DNA from 3 places in the Kitasatospora sp. NPDC089913 genome. Region 3 is predicted to be linked to each of the others. Evidence: riboswitches for the same ligand, from Rfam matches in the RefSeq annotation. Region 3 holds a riboswitch; each other region holds the start of a gene.
What was found. A riboswitch is a leader RNA that binds a small molecule or an ion and turns the genes downstream of it on or off. The one in region 3 is predicted to bind S-adenosylmethionine.
Positions count from the first base shown of each region.

Region 1: linked by a shared signal. The riboswitch ahead of ACIPYS_RS16190 (IclR family transcriptional regulator) and the one ahead of thrC (threonine synthase) in region 3 are both predicted to bind S-adenosylmethionine.
Region 2: linked by a shared signal. The riboswitch ahead of ACIPYS_RS02035 (aminotransferase class V-fold PLP-dependent enzyme) and the one ahead of thrC (threonine synthase) in region 3 are both predicted to bind S-adenosylmethionine.

Region 1 is NZ_JBIVGI010000009.1:461-10,695, reverse strand. It holds gene ACIPYS_RS16225 (MarR family winged helix-turn-helix transcriptional regulator) at 1-349, shown strand, start outside; gene ACIPYS_RS16220 (alpha/beta fold hydrolase) at 512-1,198, opposite strand; gene ACIPYS_RS16215 (hypothetical protein) at 1,399-1,599, shown strand; gene ACIPYS_RS16210 (AAA family ATPase) at 1,624-4,515, opposite strand; gene ACIPYS_RS16205 (TetR family transcriptional regulator) at 4,638-5,195, shown strand; gene ACIPYS_RS16200 (amidase) at 5,259-6,710, opposite strand; gene ACIPYS_RS16195 (TetR/AcrR family transcriptional regulator) at 6,866-7,489, shown strand; SAM riboswitch class I at 7,632-7,774, shown strand; gene ACIPYS_RS16190 (IclR family transcriptional regulator) at 7,971-8,684, shown strand; gene ACIPYS_RS16185 (SGNH/GDSL hydrolase family protein) at 8,733-10,037, opposite strand.
Region 2 is NZ_JBIVGI010000001.1:449,833-460,067, forward strand. It holds gene ACIPYS_RS02015 (c-type cytochrome) at 1-779, opposite strand, end outside; gene ACIPYS_RS02020 (heme-copper oxidase subunit III) at 967-1,587, opposite strand; gene ACIPYS_RS02025 (hypothetical protein) at 1,984-2,409, shown strand; gene trpD (anthranilate phosphoribosyltransferase) at 2,595-3,671, shown strand; SAM riboswitch class IV at 3,780-3,897, shown strand; gene ACIPYS_RS02035 (aminotransferase class V-fold PLP-dependent enzyme) at 3,952-5,316, shown strand; gene ACIPYS_RS02040 (Lrp/AsnC ligand binding domain-containing protein) at 5,361-5,642, opposite strand; gene ACIPYS_RS02045 (rhomboid family intramembrane serine protease) at 5,639-6,517, opposite strand; gene ACIPYS_RS02050 (hypothetical protein) at 6,719-6,982, shown strand; gene ACIPYS_RS02055 (NYN domain-containing protein) at 7,118-8,656, shown strand; gene ACIPYS_RS02060 (C40 family peptidase) at 8,869-9,912, shown strand.
Region 3 is NZ_JBIVGI010000053.1:1,374-11,608, reverse strand. It holds gene groL (chaperonin GroEL) at 1-1,376, opposite strand, end outside; gene ACIPYS_RS39300 (cold-shock protein) at 1,844-2,047, opposite strand; gene ACIPYS_RS39295 (MoaD/ThiS family protein) at 2,633-2,908, opposite strand; gene thrC (threonine synthase) at 2,951-4,231, opposite strand; SAM riboswitch class I at 4,250-4,382, opposite strand; gene ACIPYS_RS39285 (glucosyl-3-phosphoglycerate synthase) at 4,555-5,565, shown strand; gene ACIPYS_RS39280 (trehalose-6-phosphate synthase) at 5,613-7,091, shown strand; gene otsB (trehalose-phosphatase) at 7,066-7,917, opposite strand; gene ACIPYS_RS39270 (DUF3263 domain-containing protein) at 7,995-8,309, opposite strand; gene ACIPYS_RS39265 (cupin domain-containing protein) at 8,413-8,763, shown strand; gene ACIPYS_RS39260 (extracellular solute-binding protein) at 8,831-10,114, opposite strand.

The DNA of each region.
Region 1 (10,235 bases), on a different contig from region 3:
GGTCGACGACCTCACCTACCCGGTCCTCAGCGGCCTCGCCCGCACCGGCCCCCTCAGCGCCGCCGACCTCGGCCGCGAGATCGGCCTCGACCGCACCACCGTCACCCGCCGCGCCGACCGCCTGGAGCGGACCGGCCTGCTGGAACGCCGCCCCGACCCGGCGGACCGCCGCGCGACCCTGCTGGCGCTCACCGACGGCGGCCACGACGTCGTCGCGGTGACCCGCCGCCGACTGGCCGCCGACATCGAGACCTCCCTCGCGGGCTGGCCGCCGGAGGACGCCCGGACCTTCGCGCGCCTGCTGCGCCGCTTCCTCGACGAGGGGCCGTTCACCCCCGACCGCGACTGACCCCGGGGCCCACCGGCCGCCGCCCGACAGCCTCATGGCGGGGACCGCCGGATCGGCGGGGCGTCATGACCGGGGGCGGGTCGGCCGGAGCGCCGGGTCCGGGCGGGCTGACTCGCGCCGGCCGGGCGGCGGGGTGCTGCGCCGCCGGGCTCGGCACGTCGCCTACGCCGCGAGGCTCCGGGCCGCGTCGCGGATGACGTCGAGCACGAAGTCCGGGTGGGACAGCATGGGCACGTGGCTGCTGTCGACGGCGTAGGTCTTCGCGCCCATGCGTTCGGCGGCCGCCCGCTCCAGGTCCGGGTTCACGGTGCGGTCGTTGTTGGCGACGATGTACCAGCTGGGCTTCGTGCGCCAGGCGGTACCGGGGACCTGCTGGCCGAACAGGTCCGGGACGGGCACGGCGCCCGTCGCCAGGACGAGCTTCTGCTCCTCCTCCGGCAGGTCGCCGCAGAAGTCGGGGACGCCGGCCTCGGTGAGCCAGATGCGGCCCTGGCTGATGTCGAGCTTCCCGAACACGGGTGTGACGTCGAACTTGTTCTGCTGGTCCTGCGAGGTCTCGTCCTCGTCGGGGGCGAGCGCGGCGATGTAGACCAGCGCGCCGACGCGGTCGTGGACGCCGGCCTTGGTGATCAGGGTGCCGCCGTAGGAGTGCCCCACCAGCACCACCGGGCCCGGTACGTGGTCGATGGAGCGGGTGACGCACGCGACGTCGCCCGCCAGCGAGTCGAGGCCGTGCTGCGAGCACGACACCGTGTGGCCCTCGGCCTGGAGGGCGGGGACGAGCTTGTTGAAGCACGAGCCGTCGGCCCAGAGTCCGTGGGCGAAGACGATGCTGGCCTTGGTCGTCATGTATGTCCTCCTGCGTCGATGTCGAGCCGTGACGGGAACCGTGGGGGCCGGAGCCCACTCCAGCCTCGGGTCTGCCCCGGACTTCCGCGCCCCCGGCCGGGCGCGCGGTGCATCCGAACGGGTGGCCGGACCGGGGTCACGGCCGCCCGGCGGCTACCGTGGCCGGAGGCTGCACCTCACCGGACCCAGGAGGCCCCCGCATGGCGATCCGGCGCATGGACAACGTCCTCGTCGCCGTCGACGACATCGAGGACGTCGTCACCCGCCTGGGCACCCGCGGCGGCGAACTCGTCGGCGAGATCGTCCAGTACGAGAACGTCCAGCACGAGAACGTCTACCGGCTCTGCTACGTCCGCGGCCCTGAGGGCATCGTCGTCGGCCTCGCCGAGGAACTCGGCTGAACGGGCCGACGGCCGCCGCTGTCCTCAGGGAGACGGCGCCGGGGCCGGTTCGGAGATGCGGGTGAGGGCGTCGCGGAGGGCGGCGCGGGTGGTGATGCCCAGCTTGGGGAAGGCGCGGTAGAGGTGGGCGCTGACGGTGCGGGGGGAGAGGCGCATCTGTTCGCCGATCTCCTTGTTGGTCAGGCCTCCGGCGGCGAGTTCGGCGACGCGGCGTTCCTGCCAGGTCAGCGGCAGCGGGGCGGGGGCGGGGGAGTGGGGTGCGACGCCGGCGGCCCGGAGTTCGGCGTGGGCGCGGGCGGCCCAGGCGGGGGCGTCGAGGCGGTCGAAGGCGTTGGCGGCCTGGGTGAGCGGGAGGCGGGCGGCCGCGGCGCCGTGCAGGCGGCGGACGGCGATGCCGTGGGCGAGCCGGATCCGGGCCAGTTCGAACGGGAAGCGCTCGGCGGCCGGGTGGGACTGCGCCCGGGCGTAGTGGGCCGCGGCCTCGGTGTCGTCCTCGGCGGTCATGGCCAGGGCGCCGTGGGTGATCAGGGCCAGTCGGGGGGACAGGTCGGGCAGGCCCGCGTCCCGCGCGGCCAGCGCGTGGGCCCGGGCCTGCCCGGCGCGGCCGGTGTGCAGGGCGGCCTCGACGAGGTCGAGCAGGGTCCGCGAGGCCTGGTAGGCGTAGGGCCGGAACGCTCCCGGCGACGTGATGCCGATGGCGTGGAGGAACGCGGTCTCGTAGTCGCCGGCGCTGAGCGCGGTGGTGGCGCCGACGGCGTCGGCGATCTGGGTCAGGAATCCGACGCCGCGCGGGCGGGCCCAGGCGTCGACGGCGGTCTGCAGCTCGCGGGCCTCCGCCGTCCGGCCGCGCACGGCGGCGAGTTGGGCGAGGTAGGCCCGGGTCTGGTGGGCGAACAGGCCGTGGCCGCGTTCGGTGGCCAGGGCGAGGGCGCGGTGTCCGGTGCGTTCGGCGGCGTCCCACTGGCCGAGCGCCAGTTGGTCGAGCAGGACCAGGTGCAGCATGACGATGCCGCTGGACATGGCGCCGGTGTCGAGTTCGCGGTCGACCACGCGGTCCAGGTAGGGGCGCAGCGGGCTCAGGACGTCGAGGTGGTAGGCCGACACGGCGAGGCGGGTGACGTCCCAGGGGTCCTGGTCCTCCAGGTCGGCCGAGGCCCGCTCCACCCGCCGGGACCAGCCGGAGCCGTGCCGGACGACGTCGCTCCAGGTGCTGCCGTACATCCACGCGCGTTCGGAGGCGCGCTCGCCGAGGGTGGTGAGGACCTCGTGGGTGCGCCGCCAGGTGGCGCGGTCTCCCGCGTACTGGCTGACGGCGAGCAGGAGGCTGACGAGCCGGTCGAGCACCTCGTCGGGGCGGTCGGGGCCGGGACGGGGGCCGCCGGCGCCGGGGTCGGTGCCGGGGTCGGTGCTGTGGCCGGGGCGGCGGCCGCGGTCGGGGGAGTCCCGGAGCCGCTCGACGGCGGCGACGATCCGGCGGTGGGTGGCCCTCACCTCGCCGTCCCGGTACAGCGCCAGGTAGCACTCGGCGAGGACGGCGGCGGGGCTCCCGTCCGTGCCGGGCGCGGCGGCGGCCAGCGCGAGGCTGCGTGCCCGGCCGAGGTGGTCCGCCTGCCCGGCGACGTACGCGGCCTCGCCGAGCCGCCTGGAGCGGTCGACCCGGGTCTCGCTCAGTTCCGCGGCGCGGGTCAGCCAGGAGACGGCCATCCGCGCGCCGCCGCGCCTGGTGGCCGACCGGGCGGCGGCCTCCAGGTCGGCGGCCACGCCCTCCTCGGGGTCGACGGTGGCGGCCGCCAGGTGGATGGCGCGCCGTTCGGGGTACTCCCGGTGCAGCTGCGCCAGGACCCGGTGGGCGGAGCGGCGCTGGTCGGGTGAGGCGAGCTGGACGACGCTCGACCGCACCAGCGGGTGCCGGAACGCGGGCTCGCCGGTCATTGGTTCGACGACCAACAGGCCGCAGGCCACGGCTTCGTCGACCTCGCGCATGCGGTAGCGGGCGATCGGCGCCGGGCCGTCGCCGGGCCGGGCCGCCGCTCCGTCCAGGGCGCCCAGGAGCAGTTCCGCGCGGACGGTGTCGCCGAGGCGGGCGAGGCGGGCGGCGTAGATCTCCTGGATCCGCCGGGGGAGCGGGACGCCGTGCAGGCCCAGGAGGTCCTGGCCGGCCCGGTCGCCGGGGCCGGCGGCGAGGTGGGCGGGCAGCTCGAGCAGGGCGAGCGGGTTGCCGCCGGCCTGCTCCAGGACGAGCCCGCGGACCTGCCGGCCGAGCTGCGGGTGGTGCAGGTCCAGCAGGCGGGTGGCGTCGGCGTCGGCGAGGGCGCCGACCGGCACCTCCGGCAGTGCCGCGGTGTCGAAGGGGGAGGCGGTGTCGGCCCGGACGGCGACCAGGAGCTTGACGCCGGGGCGGCCGGCCAGCCGACGGCCGACGAATCCGCACACCTCGGCGCTGGCCCCGTCCAGCCACTGGCCGTCGTCGAGGACGAGCAGCAGCGGGCGGCCCTTCGCCGCCGTCCAGGAGAGCAGCTCGAGCACGGCGATGCCGAGCGCCATGACCGGCACCGGCGGACCGTCGGACCGGCCGAAGGCCGTGTCGAGGGCGGCGCGGGCGGTGGCGCCCAGCCGGGGGGCCTCGGGGTGCTGCCCGGTGCGGGCGGTCGAGTGGTGGTCGGCCTCCGGGAGCAGCGGGTAGAGCAGCTGGTGCAGCCCGGCGTGCGGGAGCCCGCTCTCCGCCTCGACCCCGGTGGCGCGGACGACCAGGTGCCCGTCCTCGGCCGCGAGCCGCGCCGCCAGGTCGAGCAGGGTGCTCTTGCCGACGCCCGCCTCGCCCCTGAGGAGCAGCGTCTGTCCGTCGGGGGCCCGGACGAACGCGGACAGCCGCGCCCGCTCGTCGTCCCGGCCGACCATCACCGTGCCCGGTTCCACGCCCGGTTCCCTCCCCTGCCCCGAAGGCGCGCGACTGCGGCCGTATTCAACTGGACGGTTAGTTGATTACACTGTGGTCCTGGTGAGCCTGTCAAGTAAACGGTTAGTTAGGAGCAGGGTGCATGGAGCGCGACGCCGAAGCCACCAAGCGGAGACTCATCGCGGCCGGCCGGGCAGAGTTCGCCGCGCACGGGCTGAACGGCGCGCGCGTCGACCGCATCGCCGCTGCCGCGCGGAGCAACAAGGCGCAGATCTACCACTACTTCGGGAACAAGGCCGGGCTGTTCGACGCGGTCTGGAACGAGATGGTCGAGCAGATCGTGGTCGGCGTGCCGCTCGACGTCGACGACCTGCCCGGGTTCGCGGCCGGGCTGGGCGACCTCTACGCCGAGCACCCGGAGATGCCCCGGATCATCACCTGGCAGCGACTGGAGCGCGGCGACGCCTTCAACGAGCTCGCGGTCGCCGAGGTGCGCAGGCGCAGTGCCGAGGTCGCCCGGGGGCAGGCCGAGGGCCGGGTGTCGACCCGGTTCGAGCCCGAGGTCCTGTTCGCCCTGCTCGTCCATGTCGCGATGCTGTGGGCGGCCGCGAACCCGGAGGTGCTGACGGTCGTGGACGTCGCCGACCGGGCGCGCGGCCGCGAGCTGATCCGCCGCATCGCCACCGTTCTGGCGGAGTGAGCCCGCGGGGTACCGCCGGGCCGCCGTGCGCCCCGGCGGCCCCGGCGGCTCCCGGCCGGGGCCTCAGCGGCTCCGGTGGTGTCCGGCCCAGACCGCGGGCGTCCGCTCCGACCACGGGTCCGCCCGTTCGAGCTGCCCGGCGAGGCGGAACAGACGGCCCTCGTGCCCGTACCCGGCCGCGAACTGCATGCCGATCGGGAGCCCCGTGCCGCTGTCGACCGTCAGTGGTACGGACATCGCGGGCGTGCCCGCCACGTTGAACGCCGCCGTGAACGGCGAGAGGTCGAGGATCCGGCGGAGCCAGCCCAGGCCGTCCAGCGCCTCGGCGCCCCGGCCGTGGGTGCCGAGCGGCACCGGCAGGTCCGGCACGGTCGGGGAGAGCAGGACGTCGTGGTCCTCGAAGGTGCGGGCCAGGCTGCGGGAGACCCGGTTGCGGACCGCCAGGGCGGTCACGAACTCGGCGCCGCCCACCCGCCGCCCGTAGTGGTAGCCGGCGAGCGTGGGCGGTTCGAGGGTCGAGGAGTCGACCGGCCGGCCGAGGGCGGCGGCCAGTTCGTCGATCCAGGCGGTGAGGTTCACCGTCCAGAGGCGGGCGTTGGCCAGGACGAACTCCTCCCAGTCGACACCGAGTCCGGGCTCGGCCTCGGTCACCCGGTGGCCGAGCGACTCCAGCAGGAGCACGGTGCGCGCGAGCGCCCCGGCGACCGGCGGCGCGACCGGCCGCCCGCCCCACGGCCGGGTGAGGACGCCGATCCGCAGCGGGCCCGGCTCCCGGGTGACCTCCTGCGCGTACGGGCGGGGCGGCTCCGGCGCGGCGTAGGGGTCGCCCGGCTCCGGGCCCCGGACCAGGTCGAGCAGGGCGGCGCTGTCGCGCACCGTCCGGCTGACGCTGCCGTGCACGGCCAGACCGTTGAAGATCTCGTCGACGGCCGGGCCCATCGGCACCCGGCCGCGGGTCGGCTTCAGCCCGAACAGGCCGTTGTAGGCCGCGGGGATGCGGATCGAACCGGCGGCGTCGGTGGCGTGCGCGACCGGCACGATCCCGGCGGCGACGGCCGCGCCCGCGCCGCCGCTGGAGCCGCCGGCGCTGCGGGTGAGGTCCCAGGGGTTGCGGGTCGCGCCGTACAGCACGGGTTCGGTGGTGGTGCTGTAGGCCATCTCCGGGGTGGTGGTGCGCCCGAAGGTCACCAGGCCGGCCCGGCGCAGACGCGTCATCAGGGTGGAGTCCCCGTCGGCGACCTGGCCGGCGGCGAGGCGGCTGCCGAGCTCCGTCCGGCGTCCGGCCGCGGTCACCCCGAGGTCCTTGACCAGGAACGGGACCCCGGCCAGCGGGGTGCTGCCGGGGCGGGGCGCGTCGTCGGCCGGCCAGGTCTCCGCGACGGCGTTGATCCGCGGGCCGACGGCCCGCTCGGCCGCCCGCGCGGCCGTTTCCAGTTCGGCGGGGGTCACCTCCCCCCGGGCGACGAGTTCGGCCAGCCCCACCGCGTCGTGGCGGACGTACTCGGTGATGTCCATGGTCCCTCCCGGAATCGATGACAGTACCGCTCGGTCCTTGACGGTACCGATTGGTCCCTGGCGATACCGATCGGTATCGCCTGGAACGGACTGGTACCGTAGCAGGAACCTGGGGACGCGCAGCGGCCGCAATCGACCGGAGGCCACGAACAGCCATGACAACGCCCGTCAGAAGGCCGAGCCGGGTGGCGAAACTCCCGCCGCGCGAGCGCATCCTCGACGCCGCCGAGGAGCTCTTCCAGAGCGAGGGGATCCGGCGGGTGGGCGTCCAGGCGATCGCCGAGAAGGCCGGGACCACCAAAATGGCGATCTACCGTCATTTCGAGACCAAGGACGCCCTGGTCGCGGAGTGGCTGCGGATCGTCGCCGCCGACTACCGGGCGGCGTTCGACCGGGTCGAGGCGGAGCACCCGGACCGGCCCGAGGAGCAGATCCTGGGCCTGGCCCGGTTCATCGCCGACGGGTTGCCGGCGGTCTCGTACCGGGGCTGTCCGTTCATCAACTCCCTGGCCGAGCTGCCCGACCGCTCCGACCCCGCGCGGCAGGTGATCGAGGAGCACAAGGAACAGCAGGCCCGGCGGCTGACCGGCATCTGCGCGCGGGCCGGGCTGTCCGACCCCGAGCAGGCGGCGGCCGAGATCACCTTCGCGCTCGAGGGCGCCCAGGTCGCCGTCCAGAACGGGAGCGTCGACCGGGCGGGGGAGCGGCTGCTGCGGGCGGTCGGGGGAATCGTGGCGCGGTACCGCCCGGCGGGGGACGTTCCGGGGCCCGTGGCCTGACGTTTCCACCGGCCGGTACCCGGCCTCGCCCGACTGCAGGCCACCGCGCCGACGGCCCCGGGACGCTGCAGGCCCGGTCCGGGCGCAGCTCGGGCACCGGGGGCTTGGCAGCCGGCCTCCGGAGTCTTGTATCGTTCTTCGCGAATCATCCAGAGGGGTGGAGGGACCGGCCCTACGAAGCCCCGGCAGCTCCCCGTTCGACCCGGCGTCCGAAGTACGCGCCGTGCCGGGCGGGATCAGTGCCAACTCCGGCCTGTCGCCAATGTGGCGCGGGAAAGATGAGGAGACACGGTGCTCTCTGTGCTGTCCTTCCCCCGGGCGCTTCCCGTCCCGGACCTTTCGCGTACCCGTCTCGTGCCCGGCGCAGGCAATCGGCCGACTTCTGCGGCCCGCCCTCGCTGACCACCCCCACCGGCTCCCCGCGGGGGGCCTCCGTGAGCGCGCCCCTCGGCGGTTCGCGGGACCTGAGACGGAGACATCCATGGAGAACACGAGCGGCGTCGGCGTGCTCGACAAGGTCACCTCGATCCTCGGCACCCTGGAGGCCGGTCCGGCCACCCTGGCCGGACTCGTGGCCGTGACCGGACTGGCCCGGCCGACGGCGCACCGGCTCGCCGTCGCACTCGAACAGCACCGGCTGGTCGCCCGGGACGTGGAGGGCCGGTTCATCCTCGGCCCCCGGCTCGGCGAGCTCTCGGCCGCCGCCGGGGAGGACCGGCTACTGGCCGCCGCCGGGCCGGTCCTCGCCAGGCTGCGCGACGTCAGCGGGGAGAGCGCACAGCTCTACCGCCGTCAGGGCGGCGTCCGGATCTGCGTGGCCGCCGCCGAGCGCCTCTCCGGCCTGCGCGACACCGTCCCGGTGGGGGTCACCCTGCCGATGAAGGTCGGCGCCGCCGCGCAGGTCCTGCTGGCCTGGGAGGAGCCCGAGCGGCTCCACCGGGGCCTCCAGGGGGCCCGCTTCACGGCGACGGCGCTGAGCGGCGTCCGCCGCCGGGGCTGGGCCCAGTCGATCGGGGAACGCGAGCTCGGGGTCGCGTCCGTCTCCGCGCCGGTCCGGGGCCCGGGGAACCGGGTGGTGGCTGCCGTCACGGTCTCCGGTCCGATCGAACGGCTCACCCGCCACCCCGGCGCCCTTCTCTCGCAGACCGTCGTCGAGGCCGCGGACCGTCTCACCGAGGCCCTCCGTCCGAGCTGACGCGCTCCGGTCGCGGGGGCCGCCCCCGCTCCCCGCGGCCGGGGCGGGTCAGCGCAGGCTGTCGAGGTCGATGCTGTCCGCCATGACGCGGTACCCGAGCGGTCCGGGGTGGAGGTGGTCACCGGCGTGGTAGCCGTCCGGGATCGCTCCGGTGCCCTCGGGGTCGATGGCCCGGTCGAAGTCGGCCACCGCGTCGTACGCGCCGGAGGTGCGGATCCACTCGTTCAGGTCGCGGCGCAGCCGGTCGGTCTGCGCGGTCCAGAAGGGTGCGCCGCCGAAAGGCATCAGGGTCGCGCCGACGGCCTTGACCCCCCGGGCGTGGGCGGCCCGGATCAGGGACCGGTGGGCGTCGATCAGCCGCTGGAGCGTCACCGGCGGGTCGTCGCGGTCCACGCCGCAGATCTGGTCGCCGCTGCGGAGGATGTCGTTCATGCCGTGGGAGACGATGACGGTGCCGACGTCGGGACGGTCGAGCACGTCGCGGCGGAAGCGCTTCAGGGCGCTGTCCCCGGCGCAGGCGGAATCGGCGAGCATCTTGTTGGAGCCGATGCCGGCGTTGAGCACCGGTCGCGGGCGGCCGGCGGCGAGGAGCCGTTCGGCGAGCAGGTCGGGGTAGCGGTCGTCGCCGTCGACGGTGGCACCGAACCCGTCGGTGGTGGACTCTCCGAACGCCACCACCGCCCTGCCCACGGGGCGCCCACCGGTGACCTCGACCCCGCCGAGGTAGTACCAGGAGCCGAACCCGGGGCGGACGGCGTCGGTGAACGCTTCCGGGCCGGTGTCCCCGCGGTGGTCGCCGTCGGCCCGGTAGGTGGTGGTCATGGAGAGCTGGTGGTAGCCGGCCGGGCCGGTCGGTCCGTCGAACCAGAGGGTCAGCGACACCCGGTCGCGGGCCGCCACCGGCAGCGGCACCGGATCGCTGAGGGCTTCTCCGCCCGGGGGGACGACGACGGAGCCCCGGTGCCCGAAGCGCAACGGCAGTACCGTCCCGGGAACGACGGCCGCGCCGTCGGCGGCCCGGCCGACGGTGGCCCCGCTCAGCCGCAGCGGGGTCGTCCCGTAGAGATTGGACAGCCGGAACCGGACGGCCTTGCCGCCCGCGCCGAGTCGTATCACCTGCCGCACCGACTGGTGGTCGAAGCCCTGCACCGCCCAGGTCGGGAACCACGGCGCCGCGGAGGGCCGCATCATCGGCGCGTACCACGCGGCCGACCAGCGCTGCGAGTACGCCGAGGCCGCGGCTCCGGCGGCGGAGGCCGCCGAGGCGGAGGCGGGGACGGGGACGGAGGTGGCGGTGACGGACAGGGCGGCGGTCAGCGCGGCGACGGATGCGGCGCGGGCGAACGGATTCATGGAGCGCTCCTCGGGACGGTCGGTCGGTCCTGCCGCCTTGACCCGGGGCGGTGCGGGAATGTGACAGCGGACCGGCGCGGCCGGCCGACGGTCCGGTCCGGGCGGACGCGATTTGTTCTGGGCGTGCGGGAGGAGTACTGTCGCCCAGTCGCCTGGCAGGGAGCACCGGACACGCAACAGCGCGGACGGTCCCGGGGC
Region 2 (10,235 bases), on a different contig from region 3:
GCGACCCAGATCGCGACCGCGATGAGCGCACCGAGACCGAAGATCCAGCCGAACAGGCCCTCGGTCACCGGACCGAGGCTGCCGAGCGTGAGACCGCCGGGGTTGGGCTCATCGTTGGTGGTGTGGCGGACGAAGGCCACGATCTGCTTCTTCTGCTCCTCGGGCATGGTGGTGTCCGGGAACGACGGCATGTTCTGCGGGCCGGTCTGCATGGCCTCGTAGATGTGCTTGGCGTCCACGCCCTCCAGGGACGGGGCGTACTTGCCCTGGGTGAGGGCACCGCCCTGGCCGGCGAAGTTGTGGCACTGGGCGCAGTTGGTGCGGAACAGCTCGCCGCCCTTGGACAGGTCGTCCGGGTTGGTCGAGGTGTACTGCTCCTCGGTCGGCGTGACCGGACCGGGGCCGAGCGAGGCGACGAAGGCGGCGAGCTGGTCGATCTCCGCCTGCGAGTAGATGTTCGGCTTGCGCGGCACCTGGGCGCCGGGCTGCTGGGCCGGCATACGGCCGGTGCCCACCTGGAAGTCGACCGCGGCGGAGCCGACGCCGACCAGGCTCGGGCCGTCGCTGCTGCCCTGCCCGTTCAGGCCGTGGCAGGAGGAGCAGCCCACGGCGAAGAGCTTCTTGCCCTCATCGATCGCGAGCGACTGCGCCGCCACGTCGGCCTGCGCCTTGCCGGCGGGCGCGAACGCGGCGTACAGCCCCCCGGTTGCCGCCAGGGCGAGAAGTAGGACGACCAGCGCCGCCAGTGGGTGGCGCCGTCGTGCGGAGAGCTTTTTCACGGAATAACCCCGGTGTCAGGATCTGGTCGACTGGTGGGTGCACCCGGCGGCCGGTCTGGCCGGCACGAGGCTGCCTGTCCAAGGCTGCGCGCGCGGTCGGTCGGTGGGAGCGTCGCCACCGGCGAAATCGGGCCGTCGCCGGTGAGGGCGGGACCCGGGGCCGGTGGCCAGCGACCTGATCAGCTGGTTACTTGATCAGGTAGATGGTCGCGAACAGGCCGATCCACACGACATCGACGAAGTGCCAGTAGTACGACACCACGATGGCGGCGGTGGCCTGCTCGTGCGTGAAGCGCTTGGCTGCGTACGTCCGTCCCAGGACCAGCAGGAAGGCGATCAGACCACCCGTCACGTGCAGACCGTGGAAGCCGGTGGTCAGGTAGAACACCGTGCCGTACGGGTCGGAGGACAGCGACAGGCCGTCCTTCTTGACCAGCTCGGTGTACTCGAAGATCTGGCCGCCGATGAAGATCGCGCCCATCACGAAGGTGATGACGAACCACGAGCGGAGCTTCTTCACGTCCCCGCGCTCGGCGGCGAAGACGCCGAGCTGGCAGGTGAGCGAGGAGAGCACCAGGATCGTGGTGTTGACCGAGGAGAACGGCACGTTGAGGGCGTGCGCCTTCTCGGTCCAGAACTCCGGCCCCTTGACGGAGCGGAGCGTGAAGTACATCGCGAAGAGGGCCGCGAAGAACATCAACTCGGAACTGAGCCAGACGATCGTTCCGACGCTGACCATGTTCGGCCGGTTGACCGATCCGTGCGCGTGCCCGGTTTCTACTGCTGTTGCTGTCGCCACGACGGACATTATGTCGGTCCCTTATTCCGTCTTCACGTCGGGGGGTCACCCTCGGAGTGTCCGGTGCGTGCGGTATGCCCCCCTGGGGCCCGACGGGGCGTCCGGACTGCCGCTGAGCAGCGGCGTGTCCCTTTTCTGACGGTTGCTCGAAGGGCCCGTCCGGACCCCGTCCGGCGTGTCGTGGCGGGCGTCCGGGGGGCTTCGGGGGTAAGGGGAAGTTCCACTCGTCCGCCGTACGGGTGGACCGCGCGGGCGGGGGTGACGCGCCCTGCTCCGGCCGGACCAGTCGCGGACGCGGCGCGGTCGGGACGAGATCGCGCGGGAGGGGCTCGGCGGGCGGTGATCGGGAGTAGCATCCGGGGACAGGCGAACGTGGTCCGGATCACACGTGAGGGAGCAGGGCCCATGGCGCACACGACCGACGAGACGCTGACCGTTCTCGTCTACAGCCACGACCGAACCACCCGCGAGCAGGTGCTGACCGCTCTCGGGCGGCGGCCCGCGGAGGACCTCCCGGAGCTGGCCTACCTGGAGTGCGCGACCACCCCCGCGGTGCTCAAGGCGCTGGAGAAGGGCGGCGTCGACCTCTGCGTCCTGGACGGCGAGGCGGTGCCGGCCGGCGGGCTCGGGCTCGGACGGCAGCTGAAGGACGAGATCTACGGTTGCCCGCCGGTGCTGGTGCTGATCGGCCGGCCGCAGGACTCCTGGCTGGCCGCCTGGAGCCGGGCCGACGCGGCGATCTCCCAGCCGGTGGACCCGGTGGCGCTGGCGGAGGCCGCCGCCACGCTGCTGCGGGCCAGGCTGGCCAAGCGGGCGCCCGCCGTCCGCTAGGTCGGGTCCCCGGCCCGTGTTCCGTCCGGCGTTCCACCCGGCGTTCGGTCCGGCGTTCCACCCGGCGTCTCACTGCGAGAGAAGAAGGGTGAACGGCGGAGCCCCGGCGGGCCGCCGCTCGATAGGCTGACTCCGTCCCCACGTCCTTCCCCGGGTAGCCGGGGCAGCGAGAGCCGGAGTCAGCCATGGTGAACGTGCAGCCTGCGAACGGTGGGAGCGACCCCGCGCAGGTGGTCCGCTCCTGGCCGGACATCCTGTCGGCGCTGCTGAGGGGAGAGGACCTCGACCGCTCGGCCACCGCGTGGGCGATGGACCGGATCATGAGCGGCGAGGCCTCCCCGGTGCAGGTGGCCGGGTTCATGGTGGCGCTGCGGGCCAAGGGCGAGACGGTCGAGGAGATCTCCGGACTCGTCGACTCGATGTACGCGCACGCCGAGCCGCTGGACATCCCAGGCCCGGCGGTGGACATCGTCGGCACCGGCGGCGACCGGGCCAAGACCGTCAACATCTCCACCATGTCGGCGATCGTCGCCGCCGCGGCCGGTGCCAAGGTGGTCAAGCACGGCAACCGGGCCGCCTCCTCCTCGAGCGGTTCCTCGGACGTGCTGGAGAAGCTGGGCATCAGCCTGGACCTCCGGCCGCGCCGGGTCGCCGAGATCGCCGAGGAGGTCGGGCTCACCTTCTGCTTCGCCGCGACCTTCCACCCCTCGATGCGGCACGCCGCGCCGGCCCGGCGCGACCTCGGGGTGCCCACCGCCTTCAACATCCTGGGGCCGCTGACCAACCCGGCCCGGGTGACGGCGCACGCGATCGGCTGCTTCGACACCCGGCTGGCGGCGCTGATCGCCGGGGTGCTCGCCCGGCGCGGTGCCACCGCGCTGGTCTTCCGGGGCGACGACGGACTGGACGAGCTGACCATCACCACCACCTCGCGGGTGTGGGTGGTCCGCGACGGCGCCGTGACCGAGACCGTCTTCGACCCGCGCGAGGTCGGCATCGAGCCGGTCGGCATCGAGGCGCTGCGCGGCGCGGACCCGGCGTACAACGCGGAGGTCGCGCGCCGGATGCTCGCCGGGGAGCACGGTCCGGTCCGGGACGCGGTGCTGCTGAACGCGGCGGCCGCGCTGGTGGCGCTGGACCTCACCGACGCGCCGCTCGCCGAGCAGCTGGGCGCGGCCATGCGGCGTACCGCGGCGGCCGTCGACTCGGGTGCCGCGCGGGACCTGCTGAAGCACTGGTCCGAGGCCACCGCCCGGGTGTGACAGGGCCGTTGGGGGCCCATCGGGAATCCTCCCGGTGGGCCCCGACGTGTGTCCGGGATGTGGACCGCTGTTTGACCGAGGGGTGGAGCCGACCTAGAGTCTTGGCCAGGTCATGAGCGACAGCGACAAGCCCCAGCTTGCTGTCCGGCAACCCTCCGTCCGTGGCGGGGTGCCCTGGGTGAGGACCGGGCCGTGCGGCGAGCCGTCCGCGTGGCAAGCGCGGACACCCGGATCATCACGCACTCCCGGGGTCCCTGACCCGTAGACGGAGTGCATCCCCATGTCTCTCGCCACCGATCTCAGCACCCCCCTCGCCGTGCTCGGCCACGACGTCGAGGTCCCGCTCGCCAACGGCGACAAGGTCGCCTACGCCGCGCTCGACTACGCCGCCAGCGCCCCGGCGCTCCAGCGGGTCTGGGACGAGGTCGCCGCCTACGCCCCGTACTACGGCAGCGTGCACCGCGGCGCCGGCTACCTGTCCCAGCTCTCCACCGACCTGTTCGAGCAGAGCCGCCGGACCGTCGCCGAGTTCCTGGACCTGCGCGAGGGCGACCAGGTGGTCTTCACCCGCGCCACCACCGACTCGCTCAACCTGCTGGCCGGCGCCGTCCCGGCCGGGACCCAGGTGTTCGCCTTCGAGACCGAGCACCACGCCTCGCTGCTGCCGTGGGCGCACGCCGGTCTGACCGTCACCTGTCTGCGCGCCCCCCGCTCGCACGCCGAGGCGGTCGCCGCGTTCGACGCCGCGCTCGCCGGTGCGCCCGAGGGCCCGAAGCTGCTCTGCGTCACCGGTGCCTCGAACGTCACCGGCGAGCTCTGGCCGGTCGCCGAGCTGACCCGGACCGCCCACCGGTACGGCGCCCGGGTGGTGCTGGACGCCGCGCAGCTGGCCCCGCACCACCGGGTCTCGGTGCGCGAGCTGGGGGTCGACTGGATCGCCTTCTCCGGCCACAAGCTGTACGCGCCGTTCGGCGCCGGGGTGCTGGCCGGCCGGGCCGACTGGCTGGACGAGGCCGAGCCCTACCTGGCCGGCGGCGGCGCCACCCGTACCGTGGCCCGGGAGACCGACGGCTCGGTGGCCGTGCAGTGGCACACCGGCCCGGCCCGGCACGAGGCGGGCTCCCCGAACGTCATCGGCGTGTACGCGATCGCGGCCGCCTGCCGGGCGCTCACCGAGGCCGGGTTCGACGCGCTGGAGGCGCGCGAGCGGGTGCTGGTAGCCCGGCTGAAGGCCGGTCTGGCGGAGATCCCCGAGGTCAGGGTGCTGAACCTGTTCGGTGCCGACGCCGACCGGGTGGGCGTGCTGTCCTTCGTCGTCCAAGGCTGGAACAGCTCGCACTTCTCGGCCGCGCTGTCCGCCGAGTACGGCATCGGCGTGCGGGACGGTCTGTTCTGCGCCCACCCGCTGGTGCGCACGCTGCTCGGCGACGAGGAGGCCGCGCCCTCCGAGTGCGGCGCGCCGGAGGCTTCACTGCCGGGCGAGCGCAGCCTGAACGCGATCCGGGTGAGCTTCGGCGCCGGCACCCCGGACGAGCACGTGGACCGGTTCCTGACCGCCGTCCGCGAGCTGGTCACGGACGGCGCGGCGTGGAGCTACCGGAACGAGGGCGGCCGCTGCGTCGCGGACACCCGCCGGGAGGGCTGAGGCCCCGTCGGGGACCCTCGGCCCGGCGGGCCCGCGGTCGGCCGCTACTCCTCCAGGCCGATCGCGAACGCGGCCTCCAGGTCGTGCTGGGAGTAGGTGCGGAAGGCGATCTGGGTCTCGGTGTGCGCCACGCCCGGGACCTTGTTCAGCCGGCCGGGGATCACCTCGGCGAGGTCGTCGTGCCGGCGCACCCGCACCATCGCGACCAGGTCGTAGCCGCCGGTCACCGAGTAGACCTCGCTGACGCCCTCGATGGCGGCGATCGCCTCGGCGATCTCCGGGATGCGGTCGACGCTGGTCTTGATCAGGACGATGGCGGTGATCACGGTGGCGTACTCCTTTGTGAGGTGCCGCCAGGGTAGCGGGCGTCGGTCACGGCGTCGCGGGGGCGGGTGCGGCCCGGGCGGGTGGGGCGGCGGAGGGTCCGGCGGGGGCGGGTGCGGCGCTCGGCCAGGGTGCAGGCGTAGAGGAAGCCCGCCACGAAGCCGATCACGTGCACCAGGTACGCCACCCCCGGTCCGGCGGAGTGCACCGACCACCACTGGAGCGCGAACCAGAGGCCCAGGACCAGCCAGGCCGGGAACCGCAGCGGCAGGAAGAGCAGCAGCGGGACGAGCGTGGTGACCCGGGCGTGCGGGTGGAAGCGCAGGTAGGAGCCGAGCACGGCGGAGATCGCCCCCGAGGCGCCGATCAGCACCCGGGTCGAGTCCGCCGAGTGCGCCTCGGCCAGGGCGAAGCCGTAGGTGGTCAGCGCGCCGGCCGCCAGATAGAAGAGGAGGAACCGGGGGCGGCCGAGCCGTCGCTCCACGGTGGGGCCGAAGACGTGGAGGAAGAGCAGGTTGCCGAGCAGGTGCAGCCAGCCGGCGTGCAGGAAGAGCGCGCTGAGCACGGACAGCGCCGGGTGCTTGCCGGGGGTCGCCGAGGCCGGGCAGCCGGGCACCGGCTCGGGGGCCTCGGCAAGTTGGTCCGCGGTCAGCGGGTGACCGGTCAGGAGCTCGGCGGGGACGGCCCCCCAGCGCTGCTCGTAGCGCTGCTCGGCGCAGACCCGGACCTGGTCCCGGCCGTAGAGGGGGTTGAGCCCCGCGGCCGGTCCGAGCAGGAAGACCGCGGTGTTCAGCGCGATCAGCGCGTAGCAGACGGCCGGAGCGGCGGCGGCCGGTCGGCCGCGGTGCGCGCCGGGGTGGGGGACCGGGATCGCCATGGGCTCCAGCATCCCCCCGGTTCCGGGCGGGCACCGCGTGGTTACGGCAGGTGGGCTACCGCCCGGGAGTGCTCGGCCGGTGGCCGGGAAGGTTGCCCCAGGCAATAGGCTTGGGGCGGGCATTCCCGCCTCCCGCCGCCGACGCCGGGGCTCCGGGGGGAGCGCCTGAGCCCGTTCCGGGACCACCCGAGAGGACCCCCGATGACCGTCCCCGCTCTGACCGCCGAGACGCGCTGGCGCTGCACGCTCTGCGGAAACCTGACCCGCTTCGACGTGACCCGGACCGCCCGGGTGACCGAGTTCCTGCACTTCGACCTGGCCGGCGAGTCCAAGGTCGAGGAGACCCAGGTGCTCAGCGAGACCGTGGAGTCGGTGCGCTGCCGCTGGTGCAACGCCGTGGACCAGGTCGAGCTGGTGGCCCGTCCCGGCGCGGACGGCGCGGACGGCGCTCCCGGGCAGGGCTGACCGCCCGGTCCGTGCGGTGGGCGGTGAGCGGCGTGGCCGCCCGCCGCACGGGACAATACAGAGAGAACGCGCGGAGTGTGACGGGGGTGGCGGCCTGCGGCCGTACCCCGCTGGACCAGGATCGGAGCCGAGGACGTGGTGGACGCAGCGAAGGAGCCCGCCGGGCCGCAGGGGCGGCAGCCCGCTGTGGACGCGCAGGCGCCGGACGCGGCAGTGGCCGCCCCCTCCGGCGCCGGGGCCCCGGCGGAGGCGCCCGCGGGCGAGGAGTCCGGCGCCGGTGAGGAGCCGGCGGCAGCGGACGGCGGAGCGGGCGGCCCGGACCCGTCGGCGGGACCGGACGGGCCGGAGGTGTCGGGGCCGGTCGCCGAGACGCTGGACCGGCCGCTCCCGGAGGGGGTGCGCCGGCGGGTGGTCGGTCTGGCCTCCGACGCGCTCGGCGGTCTGCCGCTCGGCGAACTGCCCCAGTCGCTGCGCCAGTACGCCAAGTTCACCCCCGCCCGCCGGGCCAAGTACGCGGCGACCGCGCTGGCCGCGGCGCTGGAGGCGGAGCCGGCCTTCCGGGTGCGGATAGCGGAGCGGCTGCGGCTGGGTCAGCCGGACCTGGTCCGGGCCCTGGAGGCGGGCACCGTGCCGGGCGCCGCCGACCCGATGGACGTGGCGGCGGCCGCCTACCTGGTGCGCTCCGCCGGGTGGAGCCGGCTGGTCGCGGAGGCCGGCGACGAGGCCGAGCGGGCCGGCACCGAGGGCGCGGTCGCCGAGGCGACCCGGCTGGTCGAGAAGCTGCAGGCGGAGCTGGCCGAGCTGCGGGCCGCGGCGCGGTCCGACCTGGAGCGGCAGCGGGCCGAGTCGGAGGACGTCCGCAAGGAGGCCGAGTCGCTGCGCCGGCGGCTGCGTTCGCTGGAGAGCGACACCCGGCGGGCCCAGGCGGAGACCCGGAAGGTCGCCGCCGAGCTGGAGGCGGTCAGGACGCAGGCGGCGGCCGAGCGCGGCGCGGCGGAGACCGAGGCGCGGCGGCTGCGGCACCGGGTCACGGAGCTGGAGAACTCCGCCGAGCAGGGCCGGCGCTCTGCCCGGGAGGGGCGCGGCGTCGAGGACATGCGGCTGCGGCTGCTGCTGGACACCGTGCTCCAGTCGGCCCAGGGCCTCCAGCGGGAGCTGGCGCTGCCGGTCTCCCAGATCCGCCCGGCGGACCTGGTGGAGGCGGTGGTGCCGGGTTCGGCCTCGCCGCACGACGTGGCGCGGCGCGGGCTGGCCGAGGACGACCCGGCGCTGCTGGACCAGCTGCTGGCGATCCCGCAGGTCCATCTGGTGGTGGACGGCTACAACGTCACCAAGACGGGCTATCCGACGCTGCCGCTGGAGCAGCAGCGGATCCGGCTGCTGGGCGGACTGGCGATGCTGGCGCAGCGCACCCAGGCGGAGGTCACCTGCGTGTTCGACGGCCAGGACCTCGACGTGCCGGTGATCATGGCGCCGCCGCGCGGGGTGCGGGTGCGGTTCAGCCGGACCGGCGAGACGGCGGACGAGCTGATCCGCCGGCTGGTCCGGGCGGAGCCGCAGGGCCGCCCGGTGGTGGTGGTGTCGGCGGACAAGGAGGTCGCGGACGGCGTGCGGAAGGCCGGCGCGCGCCCCGTCGCCTCGGTGCTGCTGCTGAACCGGCTGGCCCGTCCGTAGGTCCCGCGCGGCGCGGGCCGACGGCAATGACGGCTGGTCAGCGCCGGGATTGCGGTCTTGTGCGGGTTTCGTGAAGTCCGGGTGCGGGCGGCAGGTTCACGCAATCGTGGGAGTGGCGCGAAACGTGGATCTTCACTAGGGTCTGGCGTCAAACCTATTTTCCGGATTCTCACCCCAACGGGTGAGGCCATTGGAAGAAGGAGCCGGTCCTCTTGGCCTCCCACCGCCGTCCCAAGCAGCCGAGCCGCGCGCGGGTCTCCGTGCTCACCGCGGCCGCTGCGACCGCGGTCGCTCTCTCCGCCCAGGTCGCCGCCCACGCAGCGCCGAGCCCGTCGCCGAAGAAGGACGACGTCAAGGCGCAGATCGACCAGCTGAACGAGGAGGCCGAGCAGGCCACCGAGCGGTACAACGGCGCCAAGGAGCGGGCCGACCAGCTGCGCAAGCAGGCGGACCAGCTCCAGGACCAGGTCGCGCGCGGCCAGGAGCAGATGACCCAGCTTCAGTCGGGGCTGGCCGCGGTGGCGGGCGAGCAGTACCGCACCGGCGGCATCGACCCGTCCGTCCAGCTGATGCTGTCCTCCGACCCGTCCGGGTACCTGGACAAGGCCTCCAGCGTGCAGCAGGCCAGCTCCAGCCAGGCCGAGGCGCTCAAGGGGCTGCAGGACCAGCAGCGCCGGCTCGACCAGCAGAAGGCCGAGGCCGCCGCCGTGCTGGCCTCGCTGGACAGCACCACCAAGGACCTGAACCAGTCCAAGACCGAGGTCGGCAAGAAGCTCCGCGAGGCGCAGGAGCTGCTGAACTCGCTCAGCGCCGCCGACCGCGCGGCCGTCAAGGCGGCGCAGCAGCAGTCCGACCGCGCCTCGCGCGGCAGCGAGCGCACCGACCCGGCCAGCCTGCCCCAGGCCAGTGGCATGGCGGGGTCGGCCGTCGCCAACGCGATGAGCAAGCAGGGTTCCCCGTACGGCTGGGGCGACGTCGGCCCGAACACCTTCGACTGCTCCGGCCTGATGGTCTGGTCCTACGCCAAGGCCGGCGTCTCGCTGCCGCGCACCTCGCAGGCGCAGGCCAACTACGGCAGCCGGGTGCCGTCCCTCGCCGAGGCGCAGCCGGGCGACCTGATCATCTACCGCGCCGACCGCAGCCACGTCGGTATGTACATCGGCAACGGCATGGTGGTGCACGCGCCGCACACCGGTGACGTGGTGAAGGTGATGAAGGCCGACGCCATGCCGATCAACGCGATCCGCCGGGTCTGACGCTCCGCCACGACACCCCCGGGGGCGGTTTCCGGCCCCTGTGATCAGCGCCACCCCCGACCGGGGGTGGCGTTGGGGTTTGGGTCGGGCATTAGGCCGTCCAGGTGGAAATGATCAGCCTGATGTGGGGATGTGATCACACTCGGTCATATTCACAAAGGAACTTGGGTATTCTTCTGGCTTTTTTCTGACAAGGATTTGAACGGATCACGGATCTGTTACTAGGGTCGTGCTTCGAACCTCGCACAGTCGATCACCCAGCCTGGGTGGCGGTGGGGTTCGCCGCCGAGTTCGCGAAGCAGCCGGGCGGGGCCGCAGGTGCC
Region 3 (10,235 bases):
CCCTCGAGGCCGGCGTTGGTCGCGATCTGCTTGATCGGGGCCTCGAGCGCGACCTTGACGATGTTGGCACCGGTGGCCTCGTCGCCGTCCAGCTCCAGCTTGTCGAAGGCGACCGAGGCCTGCAGCAGCGCGACGCCACCACCGGCGACGATGCCCTCCTCGACGGCGGCCTTCGCGTTGCGGACGGCGTCCTCGATGCGGTGCTTGCGCTCCTTGAGCTCCACCTCGGTGGCCGCGCCGGCCTTGATGACGGCCACGCCGCCGGCCAGCTTGGCGAGGCGCTCCTGGAGCTTCTCGCGGTCGTAGTCCGAGTCGCTGTTCTCGATCTCGGCGCGGATCTGGTTCACCCGGCCCGCGACCTGCTCGCTGTCGCCGCCACCGTCGACGATGGTGGTCTCGTCCTTGGTGATGACCACCTTGCGGGCGCTGCCCAGCAGGTCGACGCCGGCGTTCTCCAGCTTCAGGCCGACCTCCTCGGAGATCACGGTGCCGCCGGTGAGGATGGCGATGTCCTGGAGCATGGCCTTGCGGCGGTCGCCGAAGCCCGGGGCCTTGACGGCGACGGACTTGAAGGTGCCGCGGATCTTGTTCACGACCAGGGTCGACAGGGCCTCGCCCTCGACGTCCTCGGCGATGATGACGAGCGGCTTGCCGCTCTGCATGACCTTCTCCAGCAGCGGCAGCAGGTCCTTGACCGAGCCGATCTTGGAGTTGGCGATCAGGATGTAGGGGTCCTCGAACGAGGTCTCCATACGCTCCAGGTCGGTGGCGAAGTAGGCCGAGATGTAGCCCTTGTCGAAGCGCATGCCCTCGGTGAGCTCGAGCTCGAGACCGAAGGTGTTGCTCTCCTCGACGGTGATGACGCCTTCCTTGCCGACCTTGTCCATGGCCTCGGCGATGAGCTCGCCGATCTGGGTGTCGGCGGCCGAGATGGAGGCGGTGGAGGCGATCTGCTCCTTGGTCTCCACGTCCTTGGCCTGGGCCAGGAGCTGGTCGGAGACGGCGGTGACGGCCTTCTCGATGCCGCGCTTCAGGGCCATCGGGTTGGCGCCGGCGGCGACGTTGCGCAGACCCTCGCGGACGAGCGCCTGGGCCAGCACGGTGGCGGTGGTGGTGCCGTCACCCGCGACATCGTCGGTCTTCTTGGCGACCTCCTTGACGAGCTCCGCGCCGATCTTCTCGTACGGGTCCTCGAGCTCGATCTCCTTGGCGATGGAGACACCGTCGTTGGTGATCGTGGGGGCGCCCCACTTCTTCTCCAGAACGACGTTGCGGCCCTTGGGGCCGAGCGTGACCTTCACTGCGTCGGCAAGCTGGTTCATGCCACGCTCAAGGCCGCGGCGAGCTTCCTCATCAAAGGCGATGATCTTGGCCATCAGAAGTGGTCCTCCGGGACACGGTCGACTGCTCGGACCAAGGGGTGCCCGCGACGGACGGCCCTGGTGTGCGGGGGTCCATTCCCCTACCGCTCCCTGGGGCCTCACCGACCCGGTCCGCTGTCACTCTCAAGCTGTGAGTGCTAACGCCAATGATTAGCACTCCGGGTGGGTGAGTGCAAGCCCAATCGGGCAATCCGCGAGCCGCGCCACCCGCGCCGCGCACCCGCCCGGAGCCGTCCCCGACCGCCTCCGACCGGGCCGGATCCGACCGGAACGCCGCGCCCCGCGGCCGGCCCCCGGAGCCCGGCCCCGGGCCCGACGGCGGACATCGCGACGGCCACGACGGCCGACATGACGGCGGACATGACGGCGGGCCCGTACGACCGAGGTCGCACGGGCCCGCCGTGAGAATCAAGAGGTGCGCCAGCCGATGGGCCGAGCAGAGCTCCCGGGTGTCGGAAAGGTCAGACCGCCGCGCGGACCATGTCCGCCTGCGGACCCTTCTGCCCCTGAGAGATCTCGAACTCGACCCGCTGGCCCTCCTCAAGGGTGCGGTAGCCGTCCATCTGGATCGCGCTGTAGTGGACGAAGACGTCCGCACCACCGTCGACCGCGATGAAGCCGTAACCCTTCTCCGCGTTGAACCACTTGACGGTGCCCTGAGCCATTCCGAACTCCCCTAGTGCTGTGCTGGCCCTTCACGCGCCCGCAGGTCTGCGGGCCCGGGTCTGGTTGGAGGCCGGCCCGGGGAACCCCCCCTGGGCGCAGCCGCGCACGCCACAATCCTCCCGATGACGCCGAACGGCATCCGGCGAACGGGCGATTGCGTCGACCGCGGCTGAATGTATCCGGATCGACGCCCTCTGCAACAGGGTCAATGGCGGGGAATTCACCCGCGGCGCCGTGGGACAGGACGGGCGCAATCGGGATAAAGCCCTGCATTCTCCGCCGGACATAGCGGACGTATTACCAGAAATCCCCGCCAGAATTCTGACACCGGCCTGACATGTATCCAGGTCCCGGGCCCGTCCCGGCTCCCGCCGGACGCGGGCCGGCGGTGGTGGCGGTGCGGTGGATTCGTTCCCGGACCAGGGTGACGGGCGCGCCCTGTTCCCGGTCCAGCGACACTTTACTCCGCCCGGGACCGAAGATATTCCCGCCAAAATGCGCACGGCCGTCCGCGGCACGGAATTCCGTGCCGCGGACGGCCGTCGGCGACGCGCCCGCCCCGGGGGGAACGGACCGCCCGCGGATCACCCGCCGGCGACCGCCGGGATGATCGAAATGTTCGCGCCGTCCTTGATCCCCGTTTCCAGGCCCTCGGCGAACCGCACGTCGTCGTCGTTCACGTAGACATTGACGAAACGGCGCAGCTTGCCGGTGTCGTCGAGGATCCGCGCGGCGATCCCGGCGTGGTTGCGCTCCAGGTCGGCGATCACCTCGGCCAGCGTGGCGCCCTCGGCGGGCACCTCGCTGACGCCGCCGGTGTAGGTGCGCAGGATGGTCGGGATGCGGACGTTGGCGCTCATGGGGGTCTCCTAGCTACTACGGGCGCTGGGTGGGCGGAGGGGTCAGTCGGAAGCGAGGCCGGCGCCCCGGAAGGCGTCCAGGGTCGGCCGGATGACGGCGGTCATGCCGGACTCGGCGACCGCGTCGAGGGTCTTGAGCCCGTCACCGGTGTTGATCGCGACGGTCTCCTTCGACGGGTCCAGCTGCCCGGTCTCGACCAGCTTCTTCAGCACGCCGACGGTCACGCCGCCCGCGGTCTCCGCGAAGATGCCCTCGGTCCGCGCCAGCAGCCGGATCGCCGCCACGACCTCCTCGTCGGTGACGTCCTCCACCGCGCCGCCGGTGCGCCGGGCGATGTCCAGCACGTACGGGCCGTCGGCCGGGTTGCCGATCGCCAGCGACTTGGCGATGGTGTCCGGCTTGACCGGCCGGATCACGTCGTGACCGGCCTTGAAGGCCGCCGAGACCGGCGAGCAGCCCGCCGCCTGGGCGCCGAAGATCCGGTACGGCCGGTCCTCGACCAGGCCCAGCCTGATCAGCTCCTGCAGCCCCTTGTCGATCTTGGTGAGCTGGGAGCCCGAGGCGATCGGGATCACGATCTGCTCCGGCAGCCGCCAGCCGAGCTGCTCGCAGATCTCGAAGGCCAGCGTCTTGGAGCCCTCGCCGTAGTACGGCCGCAGATTGACGTTGACGAAGCCCCAGCCCTCGCCGGCCGGGTCGCCGATCAGCTCCGAGCAGAAGCGGTTCACGTCGTCGTAGTTGCCCTCGATGCCGACCAGCTCGCCGCCGTACACCCCGGCCATCACGACCTTGCCCTGCTCCAGGTCGTGCGGGATGAACACGCAGGACCGGAAGCCCGCCCGGGCCGCCGCCGCGCCGACCGCGCCGGCCAGGTTGCCGGTCGACGAGCAGGAGAGCGTGGTGTAGCCGAACACCCGGGCCGCCTCGATGGCGCAGGCCACCACGCGGTCCTTGAAGGAGTGGGTCGGGTTCCCGGAGTCGTCCTTGATGTGCAGCTGCCCGGTGAAGCCGAGCTCGCGGCCCAGGTTGTCCGCCTTCACCAGCGGGGTCCACCCCGGGTTGAGGTTCGGCTTGGTCGCCACGTCGGCCGGCACGGGCAGCAGCGGCGCGTAGCGCCAGATCGACGCCGGACCGGCCTCGATCCGCTTGCGCAGCTCCTCGGCGCCCTCGCTGCCGAACTCGTAGGCGATCTCCAGCGGACCGAAGCACTCGAGACAGGCGAAGCTGGGACCGAGCGGGAACCGGGTGCCGCACTCGCGACAGGACAGCGCGGTGGCGGGGCCGAGGTCGACGGCGACTGGTGCGGCGGTGTCGATAGCCATGATGGGCGGAGGCCTCTCTCCTCATCTTCCCCGTGACGCGGTCGCGCCACAGGCCGGAATTGGCACCTGTCCCGCCGGGGCTCGAAGCCGACCGTGCGAGAAGGTTGCCGGGACGTCAACGGGCCGTTCCCTCAGTCCCTCTGGATGAGCTCTGTGAAGTTGTGGTTCTGCTCAGCGGCGACCCCGGCGTGCGAAGGTCCGATCGCTGTACGAAGACTGTATCCGAAGGCGTCGGTCCCGAACGGGACCGTCCGCCACGCGAGATGACCCGTCCCAACCGCCCCCGGTCGTCGGCCGGGACCCCATCCGTCGAGGAGAGCACCGTGCCCGCCGAACCGACCCCCGCGCTCCTCCCCGAGACCGCGTCCTGGCTGCGCCGGCGCTCCTGGACCGCGGCCGACCGACCGGTTCACACGCTCCCGGCCGCCAAGCGCGCCCTCGGTGCGGCGGGCACCGTCAGCGTCGTCCTGCCCGCGCTGGACGAGGAGGCCACGGTCGGCGAGATCGTCCGGGTCGTCCGGCGGGAGCTGATGGAACGACTACCGCTGGTGGACGAGGTGGTGGTGATCGACTCCGGCTCGGTCGACGCCACCGCCGAGGTCGCCGCCGAGGCCGGTGCCACCGTCGTCCACCGGGACGCCATCCTGCCCCGGCTGCCCGCCGCCCCCGGGAAGGGCGAGGTGCTGTGGCGTTCGCTGCTGGTCACCCGCGGCGAGATCGTCTGCTTCGTGGACGCCGACCTGCGCGAGTTCGACCCCGCCCTGGTCTCCGGCATCATCGGCCCACTGCTCACCGATCCGGACATCCAGCTGGTCAAGGCGATGTACGACCGGCCGCTGGAGACCGACGGCGCGGTGGTGCCGGCGGGCGGCGGCCGGGTCACCGAACTGGTCGCCCGCCCGCTGCTCAATCTGCACTGGCCGGAACTCGCCGGTTTCGTCCAGCCCCTCGGCGGCGAGTACGCGGCCCGCCGCTCCCTGCTCGAACGGCTGCCCTTCCCCACCGGCTACGGCGTCGAGCTCGGTCTGCTCGTCGACGCCCTGGAGACGGCCGGACCGGACGCGCTCGCCCAGGTGGACGTCGGCATCCGCCACCACCGGCACCAGGACGCCCAGGCACTCGGCCGGATGGCGGCCACCATCTACCGCACCGCGCTGGAGCGGCTGGACCGCACCCACCGGCTGAAGGCCTCCGCCGACCTGGTCCGCCCACTGCTCACCCAGTTCACCCGCGACCCGCTGACCCGCGCCTTCACCGCCCACACCCACCCGGTCACCGCGACCGAACGGCCGCCGATGCACACCGTGCCCGAGTACGCCACCCGGCGCCGATGACCCGTCCCGCGGGTTTGCCGCCCCGGAGCCCCGGCAACGAACCAACCATGGGTGATCTCACGACCGAGCGTTCGAATCCGACCGGCGCCGCTCCCGTCCTGGTGGCGTCCAACCGGGGGCCGGTGTCCTTCGGCACCGCGGACGACGGCACACTGACCCTCCGCAGAGGCGGCGGCGGTCTCGTCTCCGGGCTGTCCGCGATCGACGACCCGGACGCCGTCTGGGTCTGCGCCGCCCTCTCCGACGCCGACCGCCGGGCCGCCCGCGAGGCCCCGGACGGCCGGCTCGACCGGGCCGGCCACGACGTCGGCGGCCAGGCCGTCCGGATGCTGGACATCGACCCGGAGACCTTCGCCCGCGCCTACAACGGCATCGCCAACTCGACCCTCTGGTTCGTCCACCACCTGCTCTGGGACACCCCGACCGCCCCCGCCTTCGACGCCGGCTTCCGCACCGAGTGGGCGGCCTACACCGCGTACAACACGGCCTTCGCCGAGGCCCTCGCCGCCGAGGCCGCCCCCGGGGCCGCCGTCCTGGTGCAGGACTACCACCTGTCGCTCGTCCCGGAGCTGCTCCGCGCCGCCCGCCCCGACTTGCGGATCGGCCACTTCTCGCACACCCCCTGGGCGCCGCCCGAGTACCTGCGGCTGCTGCCCGACGACATCGCCGGGGCCGTCCTCACCGGCATCCTCGGCGCCGACCGGGCGGGCTTCCTGACCCGGCGCTGGGCGCTCGCCTTCGCCGACTGCTGCGAGCGGTTCCTCGGCGCGGAGGTCGACCGCGAGGCGCTCACCGTGACGTTCGCGGGCCGCACCACCGCCCTCGGCGTGCACGGCCTCGGCGCCGACGCCGACTTCCTGCGCGAGCGGGCCCACCGGCCGGACGTCGACGAGCGGCTCGCCACCCTGCGCGCGACCGTCGGCGACCGCCGCACGATCGTCCGGGTCGACCGCACCGAGCTGAGCAAGAACATCGTCCGCGGCTTCCTGGCCTACCGGCACCTGCTGCGCACCCGCCCGGAGTGGCACGACCGGGTGGTCCACATCGCCTTCGCCTACCCGTCCCGCACCGACCTCGCCGAGTACCGGGCCTACACCGACCGGGTCCGGGCGCTCGCCGCGGAGATCGAGGAGGAGTTCGGCACCCCGGACTGGCGGCCGCTGGTCCTCCACGTCGATGACGACTTCCCGCGCTCGCTGGCCGCCTACCGGCTGGCCGACGTGGCCCTGGTCAACCCGATCCGGGACGGCATGAACCTCGTCGCCAAGGAGGTCCCGGTGGTCTCCGACCAGGGGTGCGCGCTGGTGCTCTCCCGGGAGGCCGGCGCGCACGCCGAACTCGGCCAGGACGCGCTGAGCGTCAACCCCTACGACATCGTGGCCACCGCCGAGGCGCTGCACGCCGGGCTCACCATGCCGGCCGACGAGCGGGCCGACCGCTGCAAGCGGCTGGCCGCAGCGGCGACGGCGCTGCCGCCGCAGCAGTGGTTCCTGGACCAGCTCAACGCCCTGCGGCCGGGCGGCTGAGCTCCTCCCCCAGCGCGACCAGCAGTTCCACCACGCCGGCCGGGCCCGGGACCACCAGGTCCGCCCGGTCGGCGAGCTCGCGCACCGGCGTGTCCCCCACCGCGCCGCTGCACACCAGCAGACCGGCCAGGCCCTCCGGACGCAGCTTCTCCACCGCCGCGAAGGCCGGGACGTCGCCCAGGTCGTCGCCCGCGTAGAGCACCGAACGGGCCCCGCGCTCGCGCAGCAGCCCGGTCAGCGCCGCCCCCTTGTCCACCCCCGGCGGCCGCAGCTCCAGCACCAGCCGGCCCGGCTCCACCACCAGTCCGTGCCCGGCCGCCAGCCGCTCCATCGGCGCCCGCAGCAGTTCGAACGCGGCCGTCGGGTCCGCCGTCCGCCGGGTGTGCACGGCCACCGAGCGGCCCTTGTCCTCCACCCAGGTGCCCTCCGGCGCACCGAGCGCCGCCAGCCGCTCCGCCAGCTCGGCCCGCACCGCGGCCACACCGGGGTGCGGCGGCGGTGCGGTCAGCCGGCCGTCCTCCCAGCGCTCGGCGCCGTAGTGGCCGAGCACCACCACCCCGTCGATCCCGGCCAGCCCGCCGTACTCCACCGCCAGGGCGGCCGGTCGGCCGGTCACCACGGCGACCGCGCCGACCCTCGGCGCCAGCGCGCGCAGCGCGGGTGCCGCGCCCGGGTCCGCCCTGGCCCGGTCCGGGTCGGGGACGATCGGGGCGAGCGTCCCGTCGAAGTCGAGCGCGATCACGGCGTCACGGGGTGCGGCGAGCAGCGCCGCCAGCCCCGCGCGCCCGGCGTCCGTCAGCGGTCGAGTCATCTCGGAAAGGCCCATGCCCGGCACCGTACCCAGCCCGGGCGGGGGCCACCCGTCGGTCCTCGGCGCCGCCTCGGCGCGTCCTCGGCGCCGCCTCAGCGGGCCGCCCGACGGGCGTCGCGGACCCGGCGCAGCCGGTTGACCAGCACCGGGGCGTGCGCGAGTGCCTCCGGCCGGTCCAGCAGCCCGTTCAGCAACTGGTAGTACCGGGTGCTGGAGAGCCCCAGCTCCTCCCGGACGGCCCGCTCCTTGGCACCGGCCGTCCGCCAGCTCCGGGCCTCCAGCGCCAGCACGGCCCGGTCCCTGGCGTCCAGCCCGGTCGGCCCGGCCTGCTGCTCCGGCCTGTCCTGCTGCTCCGGCCCGGCCTGCTGCTCCGGTTCCGGCCGCTCCGCTTCCTCGTCCGCGCCCATCCGGGGCCACCTCCGCCCATCACTACGGAGTGTCATTCTCCCCCCCGGACCCGACACACCCTGCCCGCTGCGCCGCCCCGGTCCGCCGACTAGCGTCGCCCCCATGACCAGCATCCCGGCCGCCGCCTTCGCCCTGCACGTCCCGACCGCCGAGCTCGAACCCGACCCGCTCGACCCGGCGCAGATCGTCTCCGGCACCCCCGAGGTGTCAGGCCTGGTGCTCTCCGAGTCCGCCTCCGGCGAGTCGGGCATCTGGCAGATCACCCCGGGCGTGGTCACCGACACCGAGGCGGCGGAGGTCTTCGTGGTGCTGAGCGGCCGGGCCACCGTCGTGGTCGACGGCGGCCCGGTGCTGGAGCTCGGCCCGGGTGTCGCCGGGGTGTTCCAGGAGGGCGACCGCACCACCTGGACCGTGTCGGAGACGCTCCGCAAGGTCTACGCGATCACCTACTGACACCGACGGCGGTCACCGGCCGGCGGCGGCGACCCGCCGGTCCCGACCGCCGCCGACGCGGCCCGGATCACTTGCGGATCCGGGCCGCCTCCTTCACCGCCGCCTGCTGGAGGTCCTCCAGCACCGGCTTGGGCTCGGCGGTCGCCGCCGCCCCGATACCGGCCTTGATCCGGTTGGAGACCTCGGCCCAGGCCGGGTCCCCGAAGGGGTAGAAGCTCGCGTTGCCGAGCCCGGCGGCGAACTGCTTGAGGTCCGCGTGCTTCGGATCCGCGGTCATCGCGTCGAACGCGTCCTGGGTGACCGGCAGCAGGTTGTAGGTCTCGTCGAACTTGAGCTGGTTCTCCTTCGCGTAGGCGAAGGAGAGGAAGCGGCGGATCTCGTTCTTGTGGCCGTTGGCCTTGAACGCCATCATCCAGTCGGCCACCCCGAGGCTGCCGGTCTTCGCCAGGCCGTCCTTCTTGGGGATCGGGGCCGTACCGAAGTCGATCTTGCCGTTGGTGGCCATCCGCAGCAGCGTCGGGTGGCCGTTGAGCATCGCCACCTTGCCGGCCGCGAAGTCGCTGTAGACCGGGGTGCGGTTCATCTTCCCGGGCTCGGGGTACGTCAGACCGGTGGCGACCAGGTTGGTCCGCAGCCAGCTGAAGGTGGCCTGGTTCTTGTCGCTGTCGATGGTGTAGTTGCCGACGTCGTCGGAGAGGCTGCCGCCGCCGCTCAGCGTCCAGAGCATCGACTCGGCCGGCGCCTCCTCGGGCCCCAGCGGCAGTCCGTACGGGGTGACGCCCGGGACCTTCGCCTTGATCTTCTCGGCGGCCGCCTTGAGCTCGTTCCAGGTGGCCGGCGGCTGGGCGATCCCCGCCTTCTGGAAGATCGCCTTGTTGTAGAAGAGCACCCGGGAGGAGGAGACGAACGGGATGCCGTACTGCGTGCCGAGCACCTGCCCGGCGTGCGAGAACGACTCCATGATGTTGGCCTGGGTCTCCAGCGAGAGCACCTCCGAGGCGTTGTACAGCCGGTCCGCGGCGGCCTGGTCGGCGAAGCCGCCGGTCTGCAGCAGGTCGGGGGACTTGCCGCTCCTGACCAGCTCGTCGACCCGCTTGCCGATGTCGGTCCAGCTCGACACCTCGACGTCCACCTTGATGCCCGGGTTGGCGGTCTCGAAGCGGCGGGCGACGTCGTCCCAGTACAGCTTGGAGCTGGTGTCCGCGCTCTCGCCGTAGTCGGCCGCCACCAGCCGGAGGGTGACCGGACCGTTGTCCTGGCCGCCGCAGCCGGTGAGCACGAGGGCTCCGGCCAGGGCGCCGGCCATCGTGACGCCGAACAACCGGGTGGGGACCTGGGCGCGCCTGTCCAACGCGGGTACCGCCTTCGGGGGGATCCTGCTGAGGGGAATCGGACCGGATCGGGGGGAGATCCGGCCGGGGGGAGGCCGCAAGGGTGCCAAACCGGGCATGCTGTGGTCCAGACCTCCGGCC